Regions from separate parts of the Pseudomonas sp. NPDC079086 genome, predicted to be linked through region 4. Evidence: riboswitches for the same ligand, from Rfam matches in the RefSeq annotation. Region 4 holds a riboswitch; each other region holds the start of a gene.
What was found. Region 4 has a riboswitch for cobalamin ahead of cobO (cob(I)yrinic acid a,c-diamide adenosyltransferase). Riboswitches for the same ligand answer to the same signal wherever they lie in the genome.
Positions count from the first base shown of each region.

Region 1: linked by a shared signal. The riboswitch ahead of ACIGEK_RS07420 (energy-coupling factor ABC transporter permease) and the one ahead of cobO (cob(I)yrinic acid a,c-diamide adenosyltransferase) in region 4 are both predicted to bind cobalamin.
Region 2: linked by a shared signal. The riboswitch ahead of cobG (precorrin-3B synthase) and the one ahead of cobO (cob(I)yrinic acid a,c-diamide adenosyltransferase) in region 4 are both predicted to bind cobalamin.
Region 3: linked by a shared signal. The riboswitch ahead of cobW (cobalamin biosynthesis protein CobW) and the one ahead of cobO (cob(I)yrinic acid a,c-diamide adenosyltransferase) in region 4 are both predicted to bind cobalamin.

Region 1 covers NZ_JBITTY010000001.1:1,592,958-1,597,147, forward strand. The annotation lists gene ACIGEK_RS07410 (TetR/AcrR family transcriptional regulator) at 1-65, shown strand, start outside; gene ACIGEK_RS07415 (acyl-CoA dehydrogenase family protein) at 62-1,714, shown strand; cobalamin riboswitch at 1,818-2,026, shown strand; gene ACIGEK_RS07420 (energy-coupling factor ABC transporter permease) at 2,080-2,760, shown strand; gene ACIGEK_RS07425 (hypothetical protein) at 2,765-3,508, opposite strand; gene ACIGEK_RS07430 (DUF3703 domain-containing protein) at 3,616-3,942, shown strand; gene amn (AMP nucleosidase) at 4,026-4,190, shown strand, end outside.
Region 2 covers NZ_JBITTY010000001.1:756,154-760,343, reverse strand. The annotation lists gene ACIGEK_RS03660 (cobalt-precorrin-6A reductase) at 198-926, opposite strand; gene cbiE (precorrin-6y C5,15-methyltransferase (decarboxylating) subunit CbiE) at 923-2,125, opposite strand; cobalamin riboswitch at 2,184-2,372, shown strand; gene cobG (precorrin-3B synthase) at 2,468-3,811, shown strand; gene ACIGEK_RS03645 (precorrin-8X methylmutase) at 3,804-4,190, shown strand, end outside.
Region 3 covers NZ_JBITTY010000001.1:739,187-743,376, reverse strand. The annotation lists gene cobN (cobaltochelatase subunit CobN) at 1-446, opposite strand, end outside; gene cobW (cobalamin biosynthesis protein CobW) at 453-1,508, opposite strand; cobalamin riboswitch at 1,608-1,844, opposite strand; gene ACIGEK_RS03590 (cobalamin biosynthesis protein) at 1,931-2,374, shown strand; gene cobM (precorrin-4 C(11)-methyltransferase) at 2,371-3,126, shown strand; gene ACIGEK_RS03580 (YoaK family protein) at 3,147-3,908, opposite strand; gene ACIGEK_RS03575 (hypothetical protein) at 3,933-4,181, opposite strand.
Region 4 covers NZ_JBITTY010000002.1:628,347-632,536, forward strand. The annotation lists gene bluB (5,6-dimethylbenzimidazole synthase) at 1-365, opposite strand, end outside; gene ACIGEK_RS12450 (cobyrinate a,c-diamide synthase) at 362-1,666, opposite strand; gene cobO (cob(I)yrinic acid a,c-diamide adenosyltransferase) at 1,666-2,277, opposite strand; cobalamin riboswitch at 2,387-2,612, opposite strand; gene ACIGEK_RS12460 (MliC family protein) at 2,680-3,273, opposite strand; gene ACIGEK_RS12465 (alpha/beta hydrolase) at 3,380-4,190, opposite strand, start outside.

The DNA of each region.
Region 1 (4,190 bases), on a different contig from region 4:
CCTTAGTCACCTTTTGTCTACGCGTCGTGGGCGCCCCATTGCCTGAAGAGGAGCCTCAGCCATGAACGCCAGCCAACACGCCGAAACCCATGAAGTGTTCAATCAAGTGCCGTCGCTGGATGGCGCCAATCTGTACCGCGTCGACCTGCCGCTGCAAGAGTGGACCAAGCGTTTTGGCGGTGGCTGGGCCGAGCAGCGTCTGGATGTATATGGCGGTCTGGCCGGCGGTGAGCTGATGGTCGCTGGTTTTCTCGCTAACGAAAATAAGCCGGTGTTTAAGAGCCATGACCGTTATGGTCATCGTGCTGATTTGGTTGAGTTTCACCCGGCCTACCACCAGTTGATGAGCGCCGCTATCGAACACGGCCTGCCGTCCATGCCCTGGACTGACCCGCGTGCCGGTGCCCAGGTGGCACGTGCCGCGATGAGCTACCTGCACAGCCAGGCCGAAGCCGGTAGCGGCTGCCCGCTGACCATGACCTTCGCCAGCGTGCCCGCACTCAAGCTACAGGCCGATGTGGCCGAGAAGTGGTTGCCAAAAATCCTCTCGACCCAATACGACCCGCGCAACCTGCCGATAGAGCAGAAAACCGGGGCGACCATCGGCATGGCCATGACCGAGAAGCAGGGCGGTACTGATGTGCGCGCCAACACCACGCGGGCTTATCCGGTTGGCCTGGGTGGCCCGGGTCAGGCCTATGAGCTGGTTGGCCATAAGTGGTTCTGCTCGGCGCCGATGTGCGATGCCTTTCTGACCCTGGCGTATACCGCTAAGGGGCTGACCTGCTTTCTACTGCCACGCCATCGTCCGGATGGTTCGCGTAACGAGTTCTATATCCAGCGCCTGAAAAACAAGCTGGGCAACTGGTCGAACGCCTCCAGCGAAGTGGAGTTCCGCGGCGCGCTGGCCTGGATGGTCGGCGAGGAAGGCCGCGGCGTGCCAACCATTATCGAGATGGTCGCGCTGACCCGCTTCGACTGCATGATCGGCTCCAGCGCGCTGATGCGTCAGGCGCTGACCCAGGCCGCGCACCACTGTGCCCATCGCCAGGTGGGCGGCCGCGTGCTTAGCGAACAGCCGTTGATGCAGAACGTACTGGCTGACCTGGCCCTGGAAAGTGAGGCGGCGCTAGCGTTGACCATGCGTATGGGCAAGGCGCTGGATAATCCGCACGACGAGCAGGAAGACAAGTTCGCTCGGCTCGTCACCGCTGTGGGCAAATACTGGATCTGCAAACGGGCGCCGGCCATGATCAACGAGGCCGCCGAATGCATGGGCGGCGCCGGTTATGTCGAGGAAACCATCCTGCCGCGCCTGTACCGCGAAGCACCGGTCAATTCCACCTGGGAAGGTTCGGGCAACGTGCAATGCCTGGACGTGTTGCGTGCCCTGTCTAAGGAACCAGGTGTGCTTGATGCGCTGTTCCATGAGCTGGGCGACGGCCACGGTGATGCAAGGCTCAAGGCGCATGTTGCCAAGTTGCAGGCGGATTTCCGCGACACCGCCGATATCCAGTACCGCGCTCGCCAACTCACCGAAGACGTGGCTTTGGCGCTGCAAGCCAAGTTGCTGCTGGAAGCCGGTAATGCGGCGGTGTCTGATGCCTTTATCGCCAGCCGCCTGGGCGGCCAGGGTGGTCGTGTCTACGGCACCTTGCCGCGCGGAGTGGAAGTTGAGGCGTTGTTGGCGCGCAGCACGCCGCACCTGGTGTGAGGTGTATGCCCGTCTAGCAAGGGCTTTTGCGCGAATTGCAGTGTTCTGCTTTACCTTGAGCCCGGTCCTCTGCGCCGGGCTATGTCATTTCTGCGTGCGGCCGGGTAAGGTGGCCGCCGATGGTTCCGCAGCGTGTTACGCGAGCGGATGAAAAGGGAACATGGTGGGTACTGCTACACGTACCGAAGCCATGGCTGCCCCCGCAACTGTAAGCGGCGAGCGACGCCCACATGCCACTGACCGCAAGGTTGGGAAGGCGGGCGAAGTAGTAAACCGTGAGCCAGGAGACCTGCCATCGAAGCCGGGCACGATGCCCAATCCCTCAATCCAGATCATCGCGCGGTGGGCGCGGTACAGGAATCTCTATGCACATCGAACCAGAAGTCGTTACTGGCGCCAAACTCTTCCTCAGTTATGCAACCGCAGCGGGTGCCTTTGGCCTCACGGCCAAGCTTGCCCTCGACAGCGTACGCAGCAACGGCGGCATTGCTGCCCTGACCTTACGTAGCCTGCTGACCACTGCGTTGGTGTTTTGCTTCTTCGAGGTCTTTCCGCATCAGGCGGTTGGCGTTTCCGAAGTACACCTGATCCTCGGCTCAACTCTGCTGCTGCTGTTTGGCGCCGGGGCAACGGCTATCGGTCTGGCGCTTGGCCTGTTGCTGCAGGGGCTATTGTTCGCTCAGTTCGACTTGCCGCAGTACGGCATGAACGTGACCACGCTGCTGGTACCGCTGTGGGGTATCAGCCTGCTGGCCAAGCGCCTGATTGCGCCGGGCACCGCGTATGTGGACCTCTCCTACAAGCAGGCGCTGGCGCTGTCGACGGCTTATCAGGGTGGCATCGTTGCCTGGGTCGGTTTCTGGGCGGTCTACGGTAACGGCTTCTCCGGCGAGAACCTGGCTGCCGTCGGTAGCTTCGGTTTGGCCTATATGAGCGTGATCCTGATCGAGCCACTGGTCGATCTGGGTGTGCTGGCCGCCGCCAAGGCGCTGTCCGCCTATAGCCGTGGGCCGTTGTTCAACGCGCGGCTGCACCAGCCTGCCTGATTGATCACCGGCGGCGCTGCCAGATCAGCTTGCCGGTATTGCTCTCAGTGACCAGGTACTGGTCACTGAAGCGATAGTAGGCGGCAGGCTGATAGTCACTGCGGCCTTGCATCTGCACCTCCAGCAAGCCGTTGTTGCTCTGCCAGCGCCCGCTGTATTGCAGCTCGCCAGGGCTGTCGTAGTTCCAGTCTGAGCCGCCTGCCACGCTGCGCGTCCATTGCGAAACGCTGCCGTCATCACTCAGTTGCAGAATCATCTGGGTGGTCATCGACGCGAAATTGGCGCCGCCGCTGTTGATGATTTTCTCGTGTATCCAGGTTCCGATCAGCGCTGGGTCGCGTGTTGCACTGCTGCTTGGGCGGCTACTTTGCGTGGCCGCTGCAGCGCTAATGTTTTGCCGGTGGAACAGCGCCTTGCGTTCCAGGGTTGCTCCGGTAGTCGGATTGCGCGCGGCGATATGGGTGTTGAGCACGCCATTGGCGTAGGTGGCATTCATATTGGCGATCAACTGCCCGGATTGCGGTTCGCTGATCTGCGCGCTGAGCAGTTGGCCGTCAAAGCTGCCGCTGATCTGCAGGCGCAACGTGCCGCCCTCGATATATTCCCCGCTGACTTGCTGGCCTTGACTGCGCAGGTGCATTTCGGCTGGCTGGCCGTCCAGCGTAGTCAGGTAGTGGCCGTCCAGGGTGTCGGCCAGCAGAAAACTGGGTAATAGGCACAGCACAAGTGTGAGCAGGGCGCGCGGCATGCGTTTTCCTCAGGAACTGGGGTTGTTGAAGATTAGCTGTTGTTGCTTGACCTGGGGGCGGCCTCGCACTTGCAGACTGACTGTGCAGCTTAACGAGGAGCGTTGCCATGACCCGTGAACACGCCTTTTGGCAAGAATACCAACTGGCCCGCGCCCAGTGCGGCTTTGATCCAGCCGCCGAGCTACACCATCTGGAGCGAGCGCATATTCTCGGTCAGCGTTATTTCAACGAGCACTTGCGCAGTCATTTGTGGATGCTTGCATGGGCTTGGCGCCAGCGTGACTGGGCCGAAGGGCTGGCGCAGTTGCTGCGCATTCCCGGTAGCCTAGGCTCGTTGTTAGGCCTATTACCCTCGGGGAATCCGGGTACGCGTCGCGTCGGTCCGCTGACCCCTCAGGATATTCCTGAGGATCTGCAAGCGCTGCTCAAGTAGCCAGCACAGGCAACACCGCGCTATCGCAAACGCGGCGGATCAGGGCAAGATAGAGCCATTACGTTCAGCCAGGAAGGTGCCTTGTGAACCCTTGCTCCGATGACTTTATTGTCGCCAAAACCGCTGAAGAAGCGGTGGATCGTCTGGCCGCTCTGCACCTGCAGGCGACCACCGCTCTCAGTCAGGCGCTCAAGCGCTACCTGAAAGAGCGCATCAAGCCAGATGCCGCCCAGCAGTGCCAGTTCCGT
Region 2 (4,190 bases), on a different contig from region 4:
TGCTCGGGTGGCGGGGCATCAGATTCCAGATGGTGCCCACGCTCTGAGTGGGCACCTGCGCTTACAACGCTCCGCGTCGTGCCTGACGTAGTTGAACTCTGCGCAACCGTGGTGGACGCAGAGCGTCCTGGGCTGAATTCCCACGCGGAGCGTGAGGAACAATCTGTGACTTGTGGGGCTTTAGCCGCGACGACCGCTCAGACCAATCGCCGCTCTAGCGCCTCCCACAGGGCATCTGGCTGCAGAAACTCGCGATCAACCGCTGGCAACTCGGGCCGACGCAGCAGCAATACAGGCAAACTCAGTTCACGCGCCACCTGCAACTTGGGCTCGGTGGACTGGCTGCCGCTGTTCTTGCTGATCAGCACATCCGTGCCCAGGCGAGCGAATAACGCACGCTCGCCGTGCAGATCGAACGGCCCGCGCGCGCCGATAATCTCCGCACGCGGCACGGCTTGCTGCTCCGTCAGGCAGCGCACGGTCCAGTGCTGATGCAGGGGAATCTCGTGCAGGTGTTCCAGCGGCTCACGGCCAAGGGTAAACAGCGGCCGGCGGAACTCGTCTAGCGCGGCAATCAGTCCGGTCCAATCGTCCACCTCGCACCAGTCATCCCCTGCGCCGGCCTGCCAACCGGGACGGCGCAGCGCCCAGCAGACGATCCCGCTCAGTTCGGCGGCGCGGGCGGCGTTGGTGCTGATCTGCGCAGCGTAGGGGTGGGTCAGGTCGAGCAGCAGTTCGATGCCCTGTTCGCGGATATACCCCGCCAAACCTTCTGCCCCGCCGAAACCGCCAACGCGCACCTGACAGGGCAAGTCATCCGGCACCCGGCCCAGCCCGGCCAGGCTGTAGATAGTTTCGGGGCTTAAACGGCGCGCCAGGCGCAACGCCTCGGTGGTGCCGCCGAGCAGCAGAATGCGCGGACTCACGGCTTGCGTACTTCCAGCAGAGTTATCGGCAAGGCGCTGCGCCAGGTGTCGAAACCGCCCAGCGGCTGCGCCTGGGCCACGCTGATGCGGGTCAGCTCGCCGCCCACCTGTTCACGCCAGGCCACCAGCGCCGCTTCACTTTGCAGGGTCACGGCATTGGCCACCAGGCGGCCGCCCGGCTTGAGGTTGGCCCAGCACTGCTCCAGCACACCGGGGATGGTCACCCCACCGCCGATAAAAATCGCATCCGGCGCAGCCAAGCCGCTCAGCACTTCGGGGGCACGGCCGGCGACCAGTTGCAGGCCAGGCACGCCGAGGGCGTCGCGATTGTGCTGGATATGCGCCTGACGGCCGGCATCGGCCTCGATGGCAAGCGCCCGGCAGCTGGTATGCGCGCGCATCCACTCGATGCCGATGGAGCCGCAGCCAGCGCCGACATCCCAGAGCAGCTCGCCGGGTTGCGGCGCCAGCCGCGCCAGGGTGATGGCGCGCACATCACGCTTGGTCAGCTGACCGTCGTGCCGATAGGCGTCGTCCGGCAAACCCGGCGTCAGCGGCAGCAAGCGCGCCTCAGCGCCAGCCTCGCACTCGATTGCCAACAGATTGAGATCAGCAGCGCGCGGCAATGCCCAGTCACTGGCCAGGCCATCAATCCGCCGTTCCTGAGCGCCGCTCAGGTGCTCCAGCACGGTCAGCCGGCTCGGGCCAAAACCGCGTTCACGCAGCAACTCGGCCACGGCCGCCGGGCTGTCGCCGTCATTGCTCAACAGCAGCAGCCGCGCGCCAGGGAAGAGCTGTGCCTGCAACGCCGCCAACGGCCGCGCCACCAGCGACAGCACCGTCACGTCCTGCAGCGGCCAGCCCAGACGGGCGGCGGCCAGCGACACCGACGAGGGTGCGGAAAACACCCGCAACTCATCCGTCGGCAGCTGCCGCGCCAGGCTCGCGCCAACCCCATAGAACAGCGGGTCGCCGCTGGCCAGCACGCACACCGGCGTACCGCGCCGCGCCAACACCGGCTCCAGGCTGAAGGGGCTGGGCCACAGTTCGTGCTGCCCCGGCAGATCGCTGGGCAACAGCGCCAGCTGCCGTGGGCTGCCAACAATCCACTGCGCCTCACCCAGCGCCAGCCGCGCCGCCTCACCCAGGTCGGCATAGCCGTCTTCACCTATCCCCACCAGGGTTAACCAGGCCGTCATACCTACTCCTCTGCGCCCGCCCGACGAGCAAGGGTGTCTGCACGTCAAACAAAGCGGGCATAATAGCGCCTTCGTCGGTGCCCGCCGCCATTGTGCATAGGGCCTAAGAGGGAACACGGTTAAACCGTGGCTGCCCCCGCAACTGTAAACAGCGAGTCTGCCGCAACTGTGCCACTGGGTAACCGGGAAGGCCGCGGCAGATAAAGACCTGTCAGCCAGGAGACCTGCCGACGACGCTAGTCGCGAGTGCCAACATCGGGCGGGGTGTACCGATGCCATGAAATCCCCTGTGGGCGGATTTCGCTGGTTCGGTCGCCGCGTCTTTGTTGCTGGTGACCCTTTTTGCGCAACCGTCCAACCTCCGCCGACCTGCCCGACCCACGTCCTAGCGCGTGTCCCGGCCTGCTGCGTATCGTTCCGGCGCTGGACGGTGGCATCTGTCGGGTCAAGCTGGCCGGCGGCGTACTCAACAGCTCCCAGGCACGCGCCATCGCCGAGGCGGCCGAACACTGCGCCAGCGGTGTGCTGGAGCTGACCAACCGCAGCAATCTGCAGATTCGTGGCGTGTTGCCCGGCCAGCAAGCCGAGTTGATCGAGCGCCTGCTCGCCGCAGGCCTGGGCCCCAGCAACCCGGCCGCCGACGATGTGCGCAACCTGCTATTTAGCCCCGCCGCCGGCCTCGATCCGCACGCCCTGCTCGACACCCGCCCGCTGGCCGCCGCATTGCTCGACCTGCTGCAAACCACCCCGACGCTGCATGGGCTGTCGGCCAAGTTCGCCCTGCAGCTGGACGGCGGCGAAGCCCTGACTATGCTCGAACACCCCCACGATATCTGGCTTAGCGCCCTGCCCGGATCGCCGGCCCGATTGGCCTTTGGCTTGGCCGGTTGCCCGAGTGACAAGCCACTGGGTGTGATCGACGCAGAGCAAGTCGTGCAGCTAATCGAGCTACTGCTCAGGCTGTTTCTCAACTTGGCCGGAAGCGAACATAGCCGGATGCGCCAGCTGCTCGCCGTGACTCCAGCCCGCCAGCTGCTGCAACAGCTACAGGCGCAACTGCCCTTCGCCCTGCAAGCGGCCCCACTCGGTTGGCAGCGCACCTCGATCCACCCACATCCAGCACTCGGCATTTATCCACAGCAGCAGGCCGGCCTGTGCATGATTGCAGCCAGCGCGCGCCTGGGCCGGATCAACGCCGCGCAGCTGCGCGCCCTGGCCGAGCTGGCTGAGCACTACGGCGATGCCAGCCTGCGCCTGACGCCCTGGCAGGGTCTGCTGCTGCCGAATATCCCAGAGCACTCGGCAGGCACACTGCTGCACGCGCTGGCCGAACTCGGCCTGCTCACTGACGCGCAGGAACCGCTTAGCAATCTGATCGCCTGCACCGGCTCAGCCGCCTGCGCCAAGGGCCTAGCCGACAGCAAAGTCGACGCCTTGCTGCTCGCCAAGCACCTGCGCGCCAGCACAGCGCGGCCGCAGGTGCATCTCAGCGCCTGCCCGCGCTCCTGCGCCGCCGCGCATACCGCGCCCTTTACGCTGCTGGCCAGCAGCGCCGGGCATTACCAGCTTTATCAACGCACGCCCGAGGCGGCCGGTTTCGGCCAAATGCTGGCCAGCGCCATAACGATCGACGAGGCCGGCGACTGGTTCGCCGCCCACTGCACAACAGGAAACAGCGATGCTTGAGTACATCCGCGACGGCCAGGAAATCTACCGCCAGTCCTTCGCCACCATCCGCGCCGAGGCTGACCTGTCGGCGATACCGGCTGATCTGGAAAAGCTCGCCGTGCGCGTTATCCACGCCTGCGGCATGGTCGATGTGGTGCAGGACCTGCGCTTCTCCCCCGGGGCCGGTGCAGCCGGCCGCGCCGCGCTGGCCAAGGGCGCGCCGATTCTCTGCGATGCGCGGATGGTCGCCGAAGGCATCACCCGCCCGCGCCTGACCGCCAATAACCCGGTGATCTGCACCCTGCAAAACGACGGCGTGATTGAGCAGGCCCGCGCACTGGGTAATACCCGTTCGGCAGTCGCATTGGAACATTGGCGCGAGCATCTGCAAGGCAGC
Region 3 (4,190 bases), on a different contig from region 4:
GCATTCTGCGCGCCGCCCTGACGGAGGAACTGCCAAAGCCGCTCGGCCTCAGCCTGCGGCACAGTGCTCAAGCCCATCAGCTCGGGGTCAGGGTTGTCGCAGCCGGGCACCATGATCACCCGCGCACCGCGCTCGGCCAGCTCAACCAAACGCTCAATACCGTAGCGCCAGTAACTGACGCCGCCGTGCACGGCAATCAGGATGACCTTGGCATGCTGCAGCACCTGCTCGACGTAGAGGTCCACCGAGGCGTGATTACTCAACTGCGCCGGACTGGCTAGGCGCAGGCTCGGGTAATCCTCGGGTAACTGCCGCGCCACCTCGGCCAGTAACGACAGCTGCGAATCGCCGGTGCAGAGAATCACCAGCTCGGCCGGTGTCTGGCCGAGGTCGGCGATGCTGTCGACCGGTACTTGGCTGCCGGGCTGGGTGCGGATTAGATGCATGGGGGCTTAGTTCGCCAATGCCGCCTGCAATTCAGCGCTGATGACAGCCTGATCAAGCTGCTGACCGATCACGATCAAGCGGCTGACCCGCACTTCGTCAGCCTGCCAGGCGCGGTCGAAGTGTTTGTCGAAGCGCTGGCCAACGCCTTGCAGCAGCAGACGCATCGGCTTGCCGGGAATCGCCGCGAAACCCTTGATGCGCAGAATGCCGTGTTTGCTGACCACGTCCTTCAGTGCGCCCAGCAAACGCGCTTCCTCGGCCTCCGGTAGTTCCACGTGGAACGAGTCGAATTCGTCGTGATCGTGCTCTTCATGCCCTTCCAGGTCATGGTGGGTTTTGCGCGCATCGATGTGCAGCTCGGTTTCGCAGTTGAGGCCCAGCAGTACGTCCAGCGGCAGTTCGCCGCCGTGGGCTTCGATAATTTTCACCGCTGGCGGCAGCTCTTCCGCCACTTCGGCGCGCACCGCCGCCAGGGTGGCGGCGTCGAGCAGGTCGGCTTTATTGAGGATCACCAGATCAGCGCTGGCCAGCTGATCCGCGAACAGCTCGTGCAGCGGCGATTCATGGTCGAGATTCGGATCAAGCTTGCGCTGCTGATCGACCTGGTCAGGGAAGGCAGCGAAAGTACCAGCGGCCACAGCTGGGCTATCGACCACAGTGATCACTGCATCCACCGTGCAGGCGTTGCGAATTTCCGGCCAGTTAAAGGCCTGCACCAGCGGCTTGGGCAGGGCCAGACCGGAGGTTTCGATAAGGATATGGTCGAGTTCGCCACGGCGCGCCACTAACTCGCGCATCACCGGGAAGAACTCTTCTTGCACGGTGCAACACAGGCAACCGTTGGCCAGCTCAAAGACGCGGCCGTTGGCTTCTTCTTCGCTACAACCGATGGAGCACTGTTTGAGGATTTCTCCGTCGATGCCCAGCTCGCCGAATTCATTGACGATCACCGCAATGCGCCGCCCGTCAGCGTGGCCAAGCATATGCCGGAGCAAGGTGGTTTTACCGGCGCCGAGAAAGCCGGTAACGATGGTGACGGGAAGTTTGCCGAGGGTTTTCATGGCGAGTCCTGCATAGCGTCGAAAGAAAGACGAGCAGGAGGCGGCACAGACATGACAGCCACGGGGCGTCAGCCAACACCACCGGATCACCCCGCCCGGTTGTCGAAAACGTGACGAGGCAGGTCTCCTGGCTCACGACCGGGCTGGCGTAGATACGCCGGCTACCCCCTTCGCCTTCCCGCGTTTACGCAGTGGCTGTTGTGCTGCAGCGCTTGGGCGGCAGAACAACGCAAGGGGACGAGTCGTTTACAGTTGCGGGGGCAGCCAAGGCATTCACCTTGTTCCCTCTTAGCTTCAGCGGCAGAGCCGCGAAGAACCTCGAACGCGCCAAGGCTACGCAGGCCACGGCGGCCGGTCAATCGCAGTTGACCACTGCCGGCCGCCATGGTGAGCTACGCCGCCGCACACATCGAGCACCGCAGATGATCCCCAGTAACGCCCCTAGCCGCCCCGCTGCCGCCATTCAGGTAGTCGCTGGGCTGGGCTGTCGCAGCGGCTGCAGTGTGGAAGATTTGCTCAGCCTGCTGCTGCACAGTTTGCAGGCGCATGGTCTTAATGTGGATAACTTGGCGGGGCTGGCGAGCATCACGCACAAGCGTGACGAACCGGGCCTGCAGGCGCTGGCCGAACATCTCGGCCTGCAGCTGATCTGTTTCAGCCCTGAAGAGCTGCTGCCCTATCAAAACCTCGTTCAAGCTTGCGCACTTACTCTGGCCGTCACCGGCAGCCCGGCCGTCGCCGAACCCTGCGCCCAGGCGCTGGCCGAACGCCTGGGCGGCCAACCTGTCCGCCTGCTCGGCGGCAAAACCCGTAATGCCAGTGCCACCTGCGCGCTGGCGTCGATTGCACCCAAGGATTTGTCATGACCGTCTACTTTATCGGTGCCGGCCCCGGCGACCCCGAGCTGATCACCGTAAAGGGCCAGCGCCTGCTGCGCAGCTGCCCGGTGATTCTCTACGCCGGCTCGCTGGTACCGGCAGCGGTGTTGGAAGGCCATAGCGCTGAGCAGGTGGTGAACACCGCTGAACTGCACCTGGATGAAATTATCGAGCTGATTGCCCAGGCGCACGGCAAAGGCCAGGACGTGGCCCGCGTGCATTCCGGCGACCCGTCGCTGTATGGCGCGATTGGCGAACAGATCCGCCACCTGCGTCGGCTGGAAATTCCTTTCCAGATCATTCCCGGCGTCACTGCGACCGCTGCTTGCGCCGCCCTGCTGGAAAGCGAACTGACCCTGCCCGAGGTGGCACAGACGCTGATTCTCACTCGCTATGCGAGCAAGTCGGAGATGCCGGCGGGTGAGCAGCTGAGTGATCTGGCGCGCCACGGCGCGACCATGGCCATTCACCTCGGCGTGGTACATCTGAGCAAGATAGTCACTGAGTTGCTGCCGCACTACGGCGCGGACTGTCCGATTGCTGTGGTGCACCGGGCCAGCTGGCCGGATCAGGATTGGGTCAGTGGCACCCTCGCCACCATCGAGGAGCAGGTGCGCGCCAAGGGCTTTCGCCGTACTGCACTGATCCTCGTCGGCCGCGTGCTGCACGCCGAACAGTTCGCCGACTCGGCGCTGTATAACGCCGAGCATCGCCATCTGTTCAGGTCGTCAGACGCTTGAGCGTAACCAACCGATCGACTTCAGCGACGTAGCGCCCTCCGTGCGAGTAACAGCAGGTCATCCAGCGCCGGCACGCAGGCCAGCAACACCAGCAGCAAGGCCAGCGGCACGGTGGCGATGTACCCCAGGTAGCTGAAACCCAGTGCGCCGATCACCCCACCGAGGAAGAAGTACAGCGCTAACAAGCTGAGCACCCGCAACCGCTGACGGTCGGCCATCACCCGGGCTATTTCAGGCCCGCGCGTGCGATTCCAATAGAACAGCTTGCCCAGCTCGATGCCGATGTCAGTGATGATCCCGGTGATATGCGTGGTGCGGATTTCGGCGTTGGAAAGCTTGGTGATCAGCGCGTTCTGCAGGCCCATGATGAAACACAGCAGCATCACCGTCAGCGGCACAAACAGGCCGGTAATCTGCGCCATTGCCGTGCCCAAAAAGCCAAAACACAGCAGCAACACGGCCTCAAGCAGCAGCGGCAAGGCGTATTCGCTGTGCAGATGCCGCCGCCGTGAGTAATTGATCATCACCGTCGAACACGCCGCGCCAAGAAGAAACGACAGCACCGCGCCGAGGCCACCCCAGACCAGCTCATACGCGCCCAGAGCGATGTTATCGGCCATTGCCGAGACAATGCCGGTCATGTGCGAGGTGTATTGCTGCACGGCAAGAAATCCGCCGGCATTGATCGCCCCGGCAACAAAAGCCAGGGTAAACCCAAGATGCCGGTTGGCAGCCGCACTGCGAGTGCGGCCGGTCAGACTTCTCGCATAACGAATGGGCATTGGGTGACCCTGGTTTACAGCCTGTTAGAGATGAATCTCTGTGCCTTTGATGCCGAGTAAGCGCAACTCTTCGATCAGGTCATTGAGGTCGGCGAAGGACTCCACCTGCTCTTGGTCATCAACCAGAAAGAAGCTGGTGCCCGCGCCCTTCTTCAATAGCACGATCCATTCCCGGGTATTGGCCGGGTTGGCGATGATGTGCGTATCAAAGACCACACCCTGCGCCTGCTTACTTTTTATATCTTCACGTGTGGGATGAAAATAAAGTTTCATCCAATTTAA
Region 4 (4,190 bases):
CGCCCAAATACATGGGCCTCGCGGCCCTCCATCAGGGCCACCACCAGCAGCTCGGCACAGTCGCGAATACCCTCGACCTTTAGCTGCATAAATTCGTCACTGCGCTCGCCCAGAGCCTCGGCGGTACGCACGCGCTCCTCCTCCACCAAACCGTGAATCGCCTCACGCAAGGCCGGGCGGGTGATGCGAATAAAGCGCCAGGGCTGCATCAACCCGACGCTGGGGGCCTGATGCGCGGCTTCGAGCACGCGCGCGAGCAATTCGGGAGCCACCTCGCCGCCGCTGAAATGACGCATATCGCGACGCTCAGCAATAGCGCGATACACCGCCGCGCGCTCTAGCGGGCTAAAGGCTTGCTCACTCATGCAGGCACTCCAGGGAGAAACAGCGCAGCGGCGGCAGCCGGATCGGACGGCAGGTAGAAGTGAATATAGGAGGCCGTCATCCGCCCCTGGCGATAGACCGCCTCACTGGTGCGTTTGTAGTTCGGGCACTCGCCACGGGTCAGCGGTTGCAGTTCGCTGCTAAGCGCCGAGTAGTGAAAGCTGTGGCCGCGTAACAGCCCCTCAGGCAACTCAGCCTGCTGCAAGGCCATGGCGGTCATGCGTGGTTGCAGGCTCGCCTCGCCGCTTAACAAGCCAAGCATCTGCCCGCTGGCGCCTTGCTTATCGGTCAGTTTGTCGAGCAGATAGAGCATGCCGCCACACTCGGCGTGGATCGGTTTGCCGATGGCATGGTGCGTACGAATCGCCTCAGCCATGGGCTGGTTGGCCTCAAGCGTGGCCAGATGCAATTCCGGGTAACCGCCAGGCAGATACAGGCTATCGACCTCGGGTAACTGCGCGTCTGTCAGCGGTGAAAAAAACTTCAATTCGGCGCCCAGTTCGCACAACAGATCGAGATTGGCCTGATAGAGAAAGGCAAAGGCACTGTCGCGTGCCACGCCAATCCGCACCCCCTTGAGCAAGGGTGCGGGCCTTGCCTGCTCCGGCGCGGCGAAGCTGACGGGCGGCGGCAAACGGGTATCAGCACTGGCGGCCAGGGCATCGGCAGCGGCATCCAGGCGTGCATCCAGATCGGCCAGCTCGCCGGCCTGCACCAGGCCCAGATGACGGCTCGGCAAGCCAACTTCGGCACTGCGCGGCAAGGCGCCGTACCAGCGGATCGAGGCCGGCAGCGCATCACGCAGAATCTCGCCATGCCGTGTGCTGCCAACCCGATTGCCGAGCACACCGGAAAATGGCAAATCAGGCTGAAAGGTCGCCAGACCATGGGCCATGGCGCCAAAGGTCTGGGCCATGGCAGAGCCATCGATCACCGCCAGCACCGGCACGCCAAAGTGCCGGGCCAGATCAGCCGCCGAGGGCGTGCCATCGAACAGGCCCATTACCCCTTCGATCAGAATCAGGTCGGCTTCACCTGCCGCCTCCCAAAGCAACCGGCGACTCTCCGCCTCGCCAACCATCCACAGATCAAGCTGATACACAGGTGCACCGCTGGCGCGGGCGAGAATCATCGGATCGAGAAAGTCCGGGCCACATTTGAACACCCGCACGCGCTTGCCTTGGCGCGCGTGCAACCGTGCCAGGGCAGCGGTTACGGTGGTCTTGCCTTGGCCGGAAGCCGGTGCAGCGATCAGCAGTGCAGGACATTGACGTGCGGGCATCAGTACTCCACCCCTTTCTGCGCCTTCACCCCGGCCTTGAACGCATGCTTGACCAGGCTCATTTCAGTCACGGTATCCGCCGCCTCAATCATCCCCGGCAGCGCACCACGACCAGTCACCACCACATGCTGCAGCAGCGGCCGCGCTTCGATATCGGCGAGCACCACGTCGAGTTCCAGGTAAGCGTATTTCAGCGCGATGTTCAGCTCGTCGAGCACTACCAGGCCAACGGCTGAATCATTCAGCAACTGCGCAGCCACGGCCCAGGCTTCACGGGCTTTATCGATATCACGTTGGCGATCCTGGGTTTCCCAGGTAAAGCCCTCGCCCATCACGTGGTAGCTGACTTCATCGGGAAAACGGCGAAAGAAGGCTTCTTCGCCGGTACTGGCCGCACCCTTGATAAATTGCACCACGCCAACCTTGAGGCCGTGGCCCAAGGCGCGGGCGACCATGCCGAAGGCGCTGCTGCTCTTGCCCTTGCCATTGCCGCTGTGCACCAGCAGCAGGCCGTATTCGTCCTGGGCCTGGGCAATTTTTTCATCGATCAGGGCTTTCTTGCGGGCCATGCGCGCCTTGTGCCGGGCGTCACGCTCAATCGATTCAGTCATCGCACTGCTCCACCGCCACAGGGCGATCTGGCTGGAAAAAGCATGCGGAGATAGGGACAGCGCGGGCCTACGCATAGCGCAAACCACACGCCAGCCATCGCCCTCCGCGATGCCGTGGACTGCAACAGGCCGGTCTCCGGGCTTGTGAGCGAACCTTCAGGCTCTAAGCCGCGCCTTCCCATGCATGCAGCACAGTGGCAATTGCGACGTTTAACTCACTTACCGTTGCGGGGGCAGCGTCGGAATAACTGGCGTAAAGACACACAGCGCACCGACTTCCCAGTTTCACCCCGCACACGCACAGCGTTGGGGGCACCTGTTACAAGGCGCGAAGGGTAGAGAGTTCGCGATTAAGCGTCAAACGAATGCGCCATTTAGCGCAGATGGCTTAAGCCACCTGGGTTACTTGGCCTGACACTTCATCTCGGGCGAGCCGTAGCCCCACACCACAGCCGCCTCACCCTGGTGCTCCCAGAATGATTCATTGCACCCCTGGTATTTTCTACCGCTGGTTGCGGGCTGCTGGTACATCAACGACACGCTGTCGGCAAACTCGGCCAGCAGGGTCGCAGGCTCGGAGGGGTAATAGGTGACGATCACTTCCTTGGCTGGCAGGCCATCACACTGAAAATGCACCGGCCCGACAGCTTTGAGCAACGCATAGCGCGCCTGCAATTCGGTAATCCGCAGGCGATAGCTCTCGGTTACGCACTGCTCGCGGTCAGCGGCCTTCCAGCAGTCATTGCGACCTTTTATCCAGCCTCTCTGCTCAGCTTTGAGTACCGGTGGATGCTGGTTCGCGGCCTTGGCCGAAGCCTGCTGATAAACACTCGCCATTTTCTGGTCGAACTCGGCCAGAGCAGGCGTCTGACAAATCAGTTCCTCAATACTGCCAGACGCTACCTTGGTACAGCTGAACGATGGTTCAGCCGCCTGCAGGGTCGCTAACGGCAGGCCGAGCAGAGCCAAAAGGACAAAACGCTTAAGGGTGAACATGGTGACTCCTCGTCCGCTATCCGTTTGTTTTTAATAGCCGTATCCAGGCTTACAGCCTGCTTGCGCCAAGCTGCATGTTTCGTCAGCTAAGGCCAGACCAAAGCATCTACCATTGGCCCTTGAGTACACGCCGGGTTGCTTCACGTACCGTCAGTGGGTAGTCAGTGTTCATGTACCAGACTGCCGGGTGCTCGGTGACAGATAGCGCCCGTTGATCCGGCGATAGATTCGTACGCAACAGTAAAATCACATCGCTGCTGACCCAGGGGTGGCGGTACCAGTAATGATGACCGACGATGTCAAAACCGCGCTCACTGCTATTGCCGGACACATCCAGTAAGGTGACATTGTTTAGGTGCCGCCTGTGTGTGAATTGGTGCAGGCTCTGCTCGGCCCGGCTGCTGCCAATCCGCGCGCCACCGGGCATCAGACGCTGCGCATAGTCCAGTGCCTCATCCTGATCGGACACAGTGATCATCACCTGCTCAGCAACGCGACTGATGGCAGGCAGGCGGCCTTCAAATATTTCCTCAGGGACATCCGCTGCGGCAAAGACCACTGCGCCAATCCGATAACGCTCCTGCAACTGCGCCGTATTCAAATCCGGATGACGATTCTGGAATTCCTGCAACGCTAGAGATGCCACGCGCCCGCCGGCGCTGTATGCGATCAGGTTGATTCGCTCGACAGCGGTATGCCGCGCCAGCAGCTCGATCAACTGCGCCAACGCTTGGCTGGAATCACGAGCGCGACCGACATCGATGCCGAGCAGATAGCTGACAATGTTCTGGTGTGACGGCCAATCGAATGCCAGGCCGACAAAGTCTCTCCCGGCAAAATGCACCAGCTCACCCGTCAGCTCACAGGCATTGGTGAAATCCACCTTCGCGCCATGCACATAGATAATGATTTCCTTG